3 regions of the Bradyrhizobium sp. SZCCHNS2022 genome follow, and region 3 is predicted to be linked to each of the others. Evidence: predicted binding sites of a transcription regulator. Region 3 holds the regulator's gene; each other region holds the start of a gene.
The links. The regulator HrcA, encoded in region 3, represses chaperone genes, less so after heat shock. The targets are predictions, from matches to a motif close to GTTAGCACTCNCNNNNNGNGAGTGCTAAC.

Region 1 (3,276 bases), 1.5 Mb from region 3:
CAGGCCGCGAGCGCGCTCGCCAAGGTGGACTCGGCCGATCAGCAGAGGATTCTGAGCGAAGAGATCCAAGAGCGCGTGGTCTCGATCTTCGAGGCCTGCAACTTCCAGGACCTGACCGGCCAGCGCATCAACAAGGTCATGACCACGATGAAGTTCATCGAGCACCACATCGTGGTGATGATGGACATCTGGGGTGGCGTCGACGCCATCAAGGCGCATGTGCCGCCGATCGTCGACACCCGCGAGGGAGACGCCAGGCTGCTGAACGGCCCGAAGGCGGAGGGTGATGTCGGCCACGCCTCGCAGGACGACATCGACGCGTTGTTCAACTGAGCTCATTCCCTGCGCCGGGCAGCGATCCGGCAGGAGATGGCACCCGACAAAAACGCCGGCGGAACCGCCGGCGTTTTTCGTTTGTCGACCGTTGCGGGATCCCTGCCTGGATCTCAGGCCCGTGGTCCGCAGCGGACATAGACCATCGTCTGGTAACGGGTAGCCGCGTCCTTGTCGATGAAGCGGGTGATCAGCACCCGGCCGTCGAAGGAGACCACCTCGCGGTCCTGCTCGCCGCCGGGCGGTCCGGCCGGACCGATGTAGTTCTTGCCGCTGGCCGAGCCCTTCAGCCGGAGTTCCTGCGGAGTGGCCTGGTCGGCCAGATGCATCACGACGCCGCCGGACGTTCCGGCCCCGATCGTATAGGGCTGCTTGCACTGCGCCAGCGCCATCTTCTCGGTGCGCGCGCGGTCATTGGGATTGTTGTAGGCCGCGAGACCCCATTTGCCCACGAGATCCTCGGCCCGAATCGTTGCCGGCACCTCCGGCTCGACCGGCGCCTCGGTCTCCATCGGGCGGCTCGGCGACAGATTGAAGCCACCGCCGCACCCCGCCAGGAAGATCGTGAGCGCCGACGCGATACCGAGAGTGGCAATCGGCCGCGCGCACCGTGAACTCGTCATGGCATCCCCTTAGGAACAAGATCATGGCTGCCCCGTCCGGCAACCAAGCGCAAAACGCGCGTCAGAGCAACGACGTCGGATGACGACGCCGCTCCACTAACATGTCTGGCCCGGTTCAACATCCCCTAACAGCCTCAAGAAGGGCTTAACCGCCGGCCTTTGCTTGACAGGAACAGCGGCAAGCCATATTTCCCCGAGCGGTCTTTAGCACTCGGAGGGCACGATTGCTAAAGCTGCGCGCCCGGTTGGTGGCCCAGTTGGGCGCCAATTGTGGCCGCATTCAGATTTCCTCCGACAGCAACCTACCAAAGCACCCGCAAAGGGATCCGTCATGGCCAAATCGAAGTTTCGTCCCCTGCATGATCGCGTCGTGGTTAAGCGCATCGACGCCGAAGAGAAGACCAAGGGCGGCATCATCATTCCCGATTCCGCCAAGGAAAAGCCCTCGCAGGGCGAAGTCGTCGCCGTCGGCCCGGGCGGCCGCGACGAGAGCGGCAAGCTGATCCCGATCGACGTCAAGGTCGGCGATCGCGTGCTGTTCGGCAAGTGGTCCGGTACCGAGGTCAAGCTGGACGGCGAGGAGCTCCTGATCATGAAGGAGTCCGACATCATGGGCGTGGTCGCCTGATCCGAACCGCCTGGGGGGCCTCGCCGCCGCCCCGGGCCACTAGCGCTTTGCAACCTCGTTCAGGCAACAGTCGGGCGATCACGCCCCTGGCCGTCGAGGTCCACTCGAGGAGAGATTTCAAATGGCAGCCAAGGACGTCAAATTTGCCGGCGACGCACGCGACCGCATGCTGCGCGGCGTCGACATTCTCGCCAACGCCGTCAAGGTGACGCTCGGCCCGAAGGGCCGCAACGTCGTCATCGAGAAGAGCTTCGGCGCTCCGCGCATCACCAAGGACGGCGTCACCGTCGCCAAGGAGATCGAGCTGGAGGACAAGTTCGAGAACATGGGCGCGCAGATGCTGCGCGAGGTCGCCTCCAAGACCAACGACACCGCCGGTGACGGCACCACCACCGCGACCGTGCTGGCCCAGGCCATCGTCCGCGAGGGTGCCAAGGCGGTTGCCGCCGGCATGAACCCGATGGACCTCAAGCGCGGCATCGACATCGCGGTGGCCGCCGTCATCAAGGACATCGAGAAGCGCGCCAAGCCGGTCGCGGCCTCCTCCGAGGTCGCCCAGGTCGGCACCATCTCCGCCAATGGCGACGCCGCGATCGGCAAGATGATCGCCCAGGCGATGCAGAAGGTCGGCAACGAGGGCGTGATCACGGTCGAGGAGAACAAGTCGCTCGATACCGAGGTCGACATCGTCGAAGGCATGAAGTTCGACCGCGGCTATCTCTCGCCCTACTTCGTCACCAACGCCGAGAAGATGACCGCCGAGCTCGACGACGTCTACGTGCTCTTGCACGAGAAGAAGCTGTCGGGCCTGCAGGCCATGCTGCCGGTGCTCGAAGCCGTTGTGCAGTCGGGCCGTCCGCTGCTGATCATCGCCGAGGACGTCGAGGGCGAGGCGCTGGCCACCCTGGTCGTCAACCGCCTGCGCGGCGGCCTCAAGGTCGCCGCCGTCAAGGCGCCGGGCTTCGGTGACCGCCGCAAGGCCATGCTCGAGGACATCGCGATCCTGACCGGCGGTCAGCTGATCTCGGAAGATCTCGGCATGAAGCTCGAGAACGTCACGATCAAGATGCTCGGCCGCGCCAAGAAGGTCGTGATCGACAAGGAGAACACCACGATCGTCAACGGCGCCGGCAAGAAGGCCGACATCGAGGCGCGCGTCGGCCAGATCAAGGCGCAGATCGAGGAGACCACCTCGGACTACGACCGTGAGAAGCTGCAGGAGCGTCTGGCCAAGCTCGCCGGCGGCGTCGCGGTGATCCGCGTCGGCGGTGCGACCGAGATCGAGGTCAAGGAGAAGAAGGACCGCGTCGAGGACGCCCTCAACGCGACCCGCGCCGCGGTGCAGGAAGGCATCGTCCCCGGCGGCGGCGTCGCGCTGCTGCGCGCCAAGAAGGCGGTCGGCCGCATCACCAACGCCAATTCGGACGTCCAGGCCGGCATCAACATCGTGCTGAAGGCGCTCGAGGCTCCGATCCGCCAGATCTCCGAGAACGCCGGCGTCGAGGGCTCGATCGTGGTCGGCAAGATCCTGGACGAGAAGTCCGAGACCTTCGGCTTCGACGCCCAGACCGAGGACTATGTCGACATGGTCGCCAAGGGCATCATCGACCCGGCCAAGGTGGTCCGCACCGCGCTGCAGGACGCCTCGTCGGTCGCCGGCCTCCTGGTGACGACCGAGGCGATGGTCGCCGA
Region 2 (3,276 bases), 5.0 Mb from region 3:
ACTGCGGCGCGGGTGGCGTGCAGCGCATCGTCGACGCGGTCCTTCCGCTCCTTGACCTCGATCTCGGTAGCACCGCCGACCCGGATCACAGCGACGCCGCCGGCGAGCTTGGCCAGCCGCTCCTGCAGCTTCTCGCGGTCGTAGTCGGAGGTGGTCTCCTCGATCTGCAGCCTGATCTGCTGCGTCCGCGCCTCGATGTCCTTCTTGGCGCCGGCGCCGTCGACGATCGTGGTGTTCTCCTTGTCGATCACGACCTTCTTGGCGCGGCCGAGCATCGACAGCGTCACGTTCTCCAGCTTGATGCCGAGATCCTCGGAGATCGTGGTGCCGCCGGTCAGGATCGCGATGTCCTCCAGCATCGCCTTGCGGCGATCGCCGAAGCCCGGCGCCTTGACGGCCGCGATCTTCAGACCGCCGCGTAGCTTGTTGACGACCAGCGTCGCCAGCGCCTCGCCCTCGACGTCCTCGGCGACGATCAAGAGCGGCTTGCCGGACTGCACCACGGCCTCGAGTAGCGGCAGCATGGTCTGCAGGCCCGACAGCTTCTTCTCATGGATCAGGATGTAGGGATCCTCGAGCTCGACCCGCATCTTCTCGGAGTTGGTGACGAAATACGGCGAGACGTAGCCGCGGTCGAACTGCATGCCCTCGACCACTTCGAGTTCGGTGTCGAGGCTCTTCGCCTCCTCCACCGTGATCACGCCCTCATTGCCGACCTTCTGCATGGCCTCGGCGAGGAAGCGGCCGATCTCGTTGTCGCCATTGGCCGAGATCGTGCCGACCTGCGCGATCTCGTCATTGCTGGTGATCTTCCTGGCGTGCGCCTTGAGGTCCTTGACGATGGCCTCGACCGCAAGATCGATGCCGCGCTTGAGGTCCATCGGGTTCATGCCGGCGGCGACCGACTTCGCGCCTTCCCTCACGATCGCCTGCGCAAGCACGGTCGCGGTGGTGGTGCCGTCGCCGGCGAGATCGGCGGTCTTCGAGGCCACTTCGCGCACCATCTGCGCGCCCATGTTCTCGAACTTGTCCTCCAGCTCGATCTCCTTGGCGACCGTCACGCCGTCCTTGGTGATGCGCGGCGCGCCGAACGATTTCTCGATCACGACGTTGCGGCCCTTGGGACCGAGCGTGACCTTCACGGCATTGGCGAGGATGTCGACGCCGCGCAGCATGCGGTCGCGCGCGTCGGTGGAAAACTTCACGTCCTTGGCAGCCATGTTCGTCGTCTCCTTTCTCTAATGACTGTCAGTTCCGAGGAATCACGCGGCCTTCTTCGCCGCGACGGGGGCGTCGATGATGCCGAGCAGGTCGCTCTCCTTCATGATCAGGAGATCCTTGCCGTCGATCTTCACCTCGGTGCCCGACCATTTGCCGAACAGCACGCGGTCACCCGGCTTGACGTCGAGCGGCACTAGTTGCCCCTGCTCATTCCGCGCGCCAGGGCCCGCGGCGACGATCTCGCCCTCCTGCGGCTTCTCCTTGGCGGTGTCGGGAATGATGATGCCGCCCTTGGTCTTCTCCTCGGCATCGATACGGCGCACGAGCACGCGGTCGTGCAATGGACGGAAATGCATGCACATCCTCCTTCACAGTTCAGCGATGTCATAAGCCTCGGGTCCCCTGAGGCCCCCGGGCGGTGAACGACCTAGGAAAGCCGAACTTTTGGTTCAAGAGGGTCACGCAAAATTTTTGGCACTCGGTGGGAACGATTGCCAGGGTGGCTCTTGACCGGGACAGCCCTCCTGACCAGTTTTACCAGCGCCAAAATCCGCTCCCCTTCCGTCGAGGAAAAAACGATGCAGCTTCTGCGTTGTGTCCGGCCTTTGGTCCTGCTGCCGGCGATCGTGCTCTCCCTCCTGTCTGCCCCTGCTCTCGCCCAGATCCCCGACCTCAAGCTCGGCCGCGTGCCGACGCTGGCGCCGCTGGTGAAGGAAGTGACGCCGGCCGTCGTCAACATCTCGGTCGAGGGCAAGGTCCGGCAGGACAATCCGCTGTATCAGGACCCGCTGTTCCGCGACTTCTTCGACGTGCCCAAGCAGGTCGAGAAGCAGATCAGCGCCACCGGCTCTGGCGTTATCGTCGATGCGCAGCGCGGCTACGTGATGACCGCCAACCATGTCGTCGAGCACGTCACCACGGCGCAGATCCGCACCAAGGACGGCCGTAAGTTCTCCGCCCGTCTGGTTGGACGCGATCCCGCCACCGACATCGCGCTGCTGCAGATCAAGGACCCGAACGAGCTCAGGGCCATTTCGCTCGGCGACAGCGACGCATTGGAAGTCGGCGACTTCGTGATCGCCGTCGGCAACCCGTTCGGCCTTGGACAGACCGTCACCTCGGGCCTCGTCAGCGCGCTCGGGCGCACCGGCCTCGGCAAGCAGGGCTATGAGGATTTCATCCAGACCGATGCGGCGATCAATCCCGGCAATTCCGGCGGCGCGCTGATCAATCTGCGCGGCGAGCTGGTCGGCATCAACACCGCGATCATCTCGCCCGGCGGCGGCAATGTCGGCATCGGCTTCGCGGTGCCGATCAACATGGCGCGGCGGGTCATGGAGCAGCTGGTTGCCAACGGCCGGGTCGATCGCGGCCGCATCGGTGTCACCCTGCTCGATCTGGACTCGCCGGCGGATGGCCGCGTCGTCGGGGCGCGCGTCGCCGACGTGACCGCGGGCTCGCCGGCCGAGCGGGCGGGACTGCGCAAGGGCGACGTCATCGTGAAGGCCAACGACACGCCCGTGCGCAGCGCGACGCAGGTCCGCAACCTCATCGGTTTGACGCCGGTCGGCCAGCGCGTGCGCCTGATCTTCGAGCGCGACCGCGCGCTCGGCAACGCCACCGTCGAGGTCGCGCCGGTGACAGAAGAGCGCGCGCGGGCGCGTACGTCCGGATGATCGCCGGATTCAACCTGCGTTCGCTGTCAGGCGCCCGCGCCACGTAGAGTAAATTTTTACCGTCCGTCAATCATGGAACTAGACTAAAATACCGCTCTAAAGTCCTGTTAAGCGTCATCCCGCTTAGTGCAACCCCGCGGAGGTAGTGCAATGCGGGATGATGGTCTGGCGTTCAGTTTGCCACGTTGGCGCGTGACGCGCTGGCTGGCGAACCCTGGATATCCGGTATCCGCGGACATCCGTCTCGCACTGGTCGGCGAGCTCTATGGCTGCTGGTCGGTGTTCGCCGGCGGCGCCATCAACACCATCGCCGTTGCCGCCGCACTCGCGCTGCGCACTCCGACCGCCCTCTTCATCAGCTGGTTCGTGATGGAGGTCG
Region 3 (3,276 bases):
CACCAGCAGCCAGCTGACGTCGGTATTCAACGGAACGACCTGGCGCAGCAGGATGGCGATGATGAACACGGCGCCGATCATCAGCCACGGCGTCATGGCCAGCCGCTCACGCGCCGGCGGAGCCAGCGACTGGCGCGTCACAGCTTCGAACTGGGAGCTCATGGAACGGTCCTCTGCGAGAGTCGGCCTGACGCTAGCGGAGGTTGGTTAAGGCGCAATTTGCCGGTGCCGGGGATCTGTCTGGTGGCGGCGGCAACGCCGACACATGCCAAGTCAGACGGCATTGAGGCGCCGCATCCGATTCCGGATCGGCGCCTCTCGTCTTCAAATGAAGCTTGGCGTCAAAACCGCAGCAGCGGCCGCGTCAGGCCGCGCTGTTCGACTGGTCGTTGCCGGCCGCCGGCGCCGCCTTGGCGCCGCCCTTGGAGACGCCGACCAGCGCCGGGCGCAGGATACGCTCGCCGATCATGAAGCCGGCCTGGACGACTTGCACCACGGTGCCCGACGGCACCGACGCATCCGGGACCTCGTACATCGCCTGCTGGAAGTTGGGATCGAACTTCTGCCCTGTCGGATCGAACTTCTTGACGCCGTTCTTCTCCAGCGTGTTGAGCAGCGAGCGCTCGGTGAGCTCGACGCCCTCGATCAACGACTTCAGGCCGGGATCGGCATTGTCCCGCGTTTCCGCCGGCACGGCATCGAGCGCGCGCTGCAGATTGTCGGCGATGTCGAGCACGTCGCGCGCGAAACCGGTGATGCCGTACATCCGCGCGTCCGCGACCTCGCGGGCGGTCCGCTTGCGCAGGTTCTCCATCTCGGCCAGCGTGCGCAGCATCCTGTCGCGTGCTTCGGCGGCCTCCTTGGCGAGAGCCTCCGCTGAGCCGGTCTCGGGGTCGTCAGGCATGATGTAAGGTTTGGAGACCACGGGTTCGCTGGCCTGCGCCGGGTTTTCCGGATCGTTCTTGTGCAGGTCGGGATCGGTCATTGACAGACTCGCAAGTTCGGCTGACGGGTTTGTGATATGGGCGGGATATCGTGCTTTGGGCGCGGAAAATCAAGCACGGCCTGACGGCGGCGCCCTTTGCGGGTTAACCATGTCGAATGTCAGCCGCCCAACAGACGGCTGACCAGACGTGCCGCGTAATCGACGGTCGGAATCACGCGGGCATAGTTCAGGCGGGTCGGGCCGATGACGCCGAGCACGCCGACGATGCGTCCGGTGGCGTCCGAATAAGGCGAGACGATCGTCGACGAGCCGGACAGCGAGAACAGCTTGTTCTCCGAGCCGATGAAGATGCGAACACCTTCCGCGCTCTCCGCACGCCCGAGCAGATCGACGACGCCGCGCTTGGTCTCGAGATCGTCGAACAACCGGCGGACGCGTTCGAGATCTTCGAGTGCATGCAGATCCTCGAGCAGATTGGCGTGACCACGCACGATGAGCTGACGGTCGTCGCTGTCACCGCCCGACCAGCTGGCGACTCCTGCGGCGATCACCTTTTGCGTCAGCTGATCGAGCTCGGCCCGGTCGCGCGCCAGCGCCGTCTCGAGCTCGAGCCGGGCTTCCGCCAGGGTCCGTCCGCGAATCCGCGAATTGAGGAAATTGGCGGCCTCGGTGAGCGCCGAGGACGGCACGCCGGGCGGCAGCGTCAGCACGCGGTTTTCGACCTGACCGTCCTCGCCGACCAGCACGACCAGCGCGCGCTCCGGCTCCAGGCGGACGAATTCGATGTGCTTCAGCCGCGTGTTGGACTTGGCGGTGAGAACCACGGCGGCGGCACGGGTGAGGCCGGACAGCCGCGTCAGCGCCTCGTCGAGCGCTGCTTCCACCGACTGGGCGCGGCCGACGGAGGCAAGCTGGCTCTGGATCGCCTGCCGCTCGGCCTCGGTCATGTCGCCGACCTGCATCAGGGCGTCGACGAAGAAGCGCAAGCCCGCTTCGGTCGGCAGCCGGCCGGCCGAGGTATGCGGCGCATAGATCAGGCCGAGCTGCTCCAGATCGGCCATCACGTTGCGCACGGAGGCCGGCGACAAGGGAACCGCGATCAGCCGCGAAATGTTGCGCGAGCCGACGGGCTCGCCGGTCGCGAGGTAGCTCTCGACGATCTGGCGAAAGATCTCGCGCGACCGCTCATTGAGCTGCGCGAGCCCCGCGGGCGGTGTCATCAGGTTGATCGGATCGTGGTGGGCCACCAGATATCCTCCTCACCCATCTGCATGTAATTTGGCCATGCGGCGGCTCGGTGGCAAGCCGATCTTGAGCGGGTGCTCCGGCGCTGATTCGCGCCCGATTATGCCCTTGCCGCTGCGGGTCCCGGCTCCTACAAGGCCGATCAGATGGGCCTTCTGCCTTTTTACGGAGAGAATCATGCGGCCGAGCCGCCGTGCACCGGATGAATTGCGGGCCGTGAGCCTGGAACGCGGCGTCGTCAAATATGCCGAGGGCTCCTGCCTGGTGAAGTTCGGCGACACCCATGTCCTGGTCACCGCCACGCTCGAGGACAGGCTGCCGCCCTGGCTCAAGGGCCAGGGGCGCGGCTGGATTACCGCCGAATACGGCATGTTGCCGCGCGCCACGCTGGAGCGGACCCGGCGCGAGGCCTCGGCCGGCAAGCAGACCGGGCGCACCGTCGAGATCCAGCGCCTGATCGGCCGCTCGCTGCGCACCGCGATCGACCTGGAAGCGCTCGGCGAGCGCCAGATCACGGTCGATTGCGACGTGCTGCAGGCCGATGGCGGCACCCGCACCGCCTCGATCACCGGCGCCTGGGTCGCGCTGGCCGACTGCATCCGCTGGATGAAGTCGCGCAACATGATCAAGACCGAGGTGCTGCGCGCCAACGTCGCCGCGATCTCCTGCGGCATCTACAACGGCACGCCGGTGCTCGATCTCGACTATGCCGAGGATTCCGAGGCCGAGACGGACGCCAATTTCGTCATGACCGGCGACGGCCGCATCATCGAGGTGCAGGGCACGGCGGAGAAGACCCCGTTCACCGAGGCCGAGTTCCTGGCGCTGATGGCGCTGGCACGCAAGGGCGTCGCCCGGCTGGTCGATTTGCAGAAGATGGCGGTCGCGTGAGCAGCAGCCACCGCAAGCTCACCGGCCGCATCGTCATTGCGACCCATAATCCCGGCAAGCTCGCCGAGATGCGCGAGCTGCTGGCGCCCTACGGCATCGAGGCGGTTTCGGCCGGCGAGCTCGGGCTCGGCGAGCCCGACGAGACCGGCGAGACGTTCGAAGCCAATGCCCGCATCAAGGCGGTGGCCGCGGCA

Region 1: a site for HrcA is predicted at 1,160-1,188, ahead of groES (co-chaperone GroES). Genes of this name have one in related genera too.
Region 2: a site for HrcA is predicted at 1,692-1,720, ahead of groES (co-chaperone GroES). Genes of this name have one in related genera too.

Annotation. Positions count from the first base shown of each region.
Region 1 is NZ_JAUHHZ010000001.1:4,376,922-4,380,197, forward strand. Features, by position in the region: gene QXZ94_RS19680 (protein phosphatase CheZ) at 1-333, shown strand, start outside; gene QXZ94_RS19685 (hypothetical protein) at 447-956, opposite strand; gene groES (co-chaperone GroES) at 1,288-1,584, shown strand; gene groL (chaperonin GroEL) at 1,706-3,276, shown strand, end outside.
Region 2 is NZ_JAUHHZ010000001.1:840,626-843,901, reverse strand. Features, by position in the region: gene groL (chaperonin GroEL) at 1-1,220, opposite strand, end outside; gene groES (co-chaperone GroES) at 1,263-1,577, opposite strand; gene QXZ94_RS03625 (trypsin-like peptidase domain-containing protein) at 1,800-2,897, shown strand; gene QXZ94_RS03620 (GGDEF domain-containing protein) at 3,048-3,276, shown strand, end outside.
Region 3 is NZ_JAUHHZ010000001.1:5,835,357-5,838,632, forward strand. Features, by position in the region: gene QXZ94_RS26075 (hypothetical protein) at 1-162, opposite strand, end outside; gene grpE (nucleotide exchange factor GrpE) at 365-985, opposite strand; gene hrcA (heat-inducible transcriptional repressor HrcA) at 1,105-2,193, opposite strand; gene rph (ribonuclease PH) at 2,369-3,082, shown strand; gene rdgB (RdgB/HAM1 family non-canonical purine NTP pyrophosphatase) at 3,079-3,276, shown strand, end outside.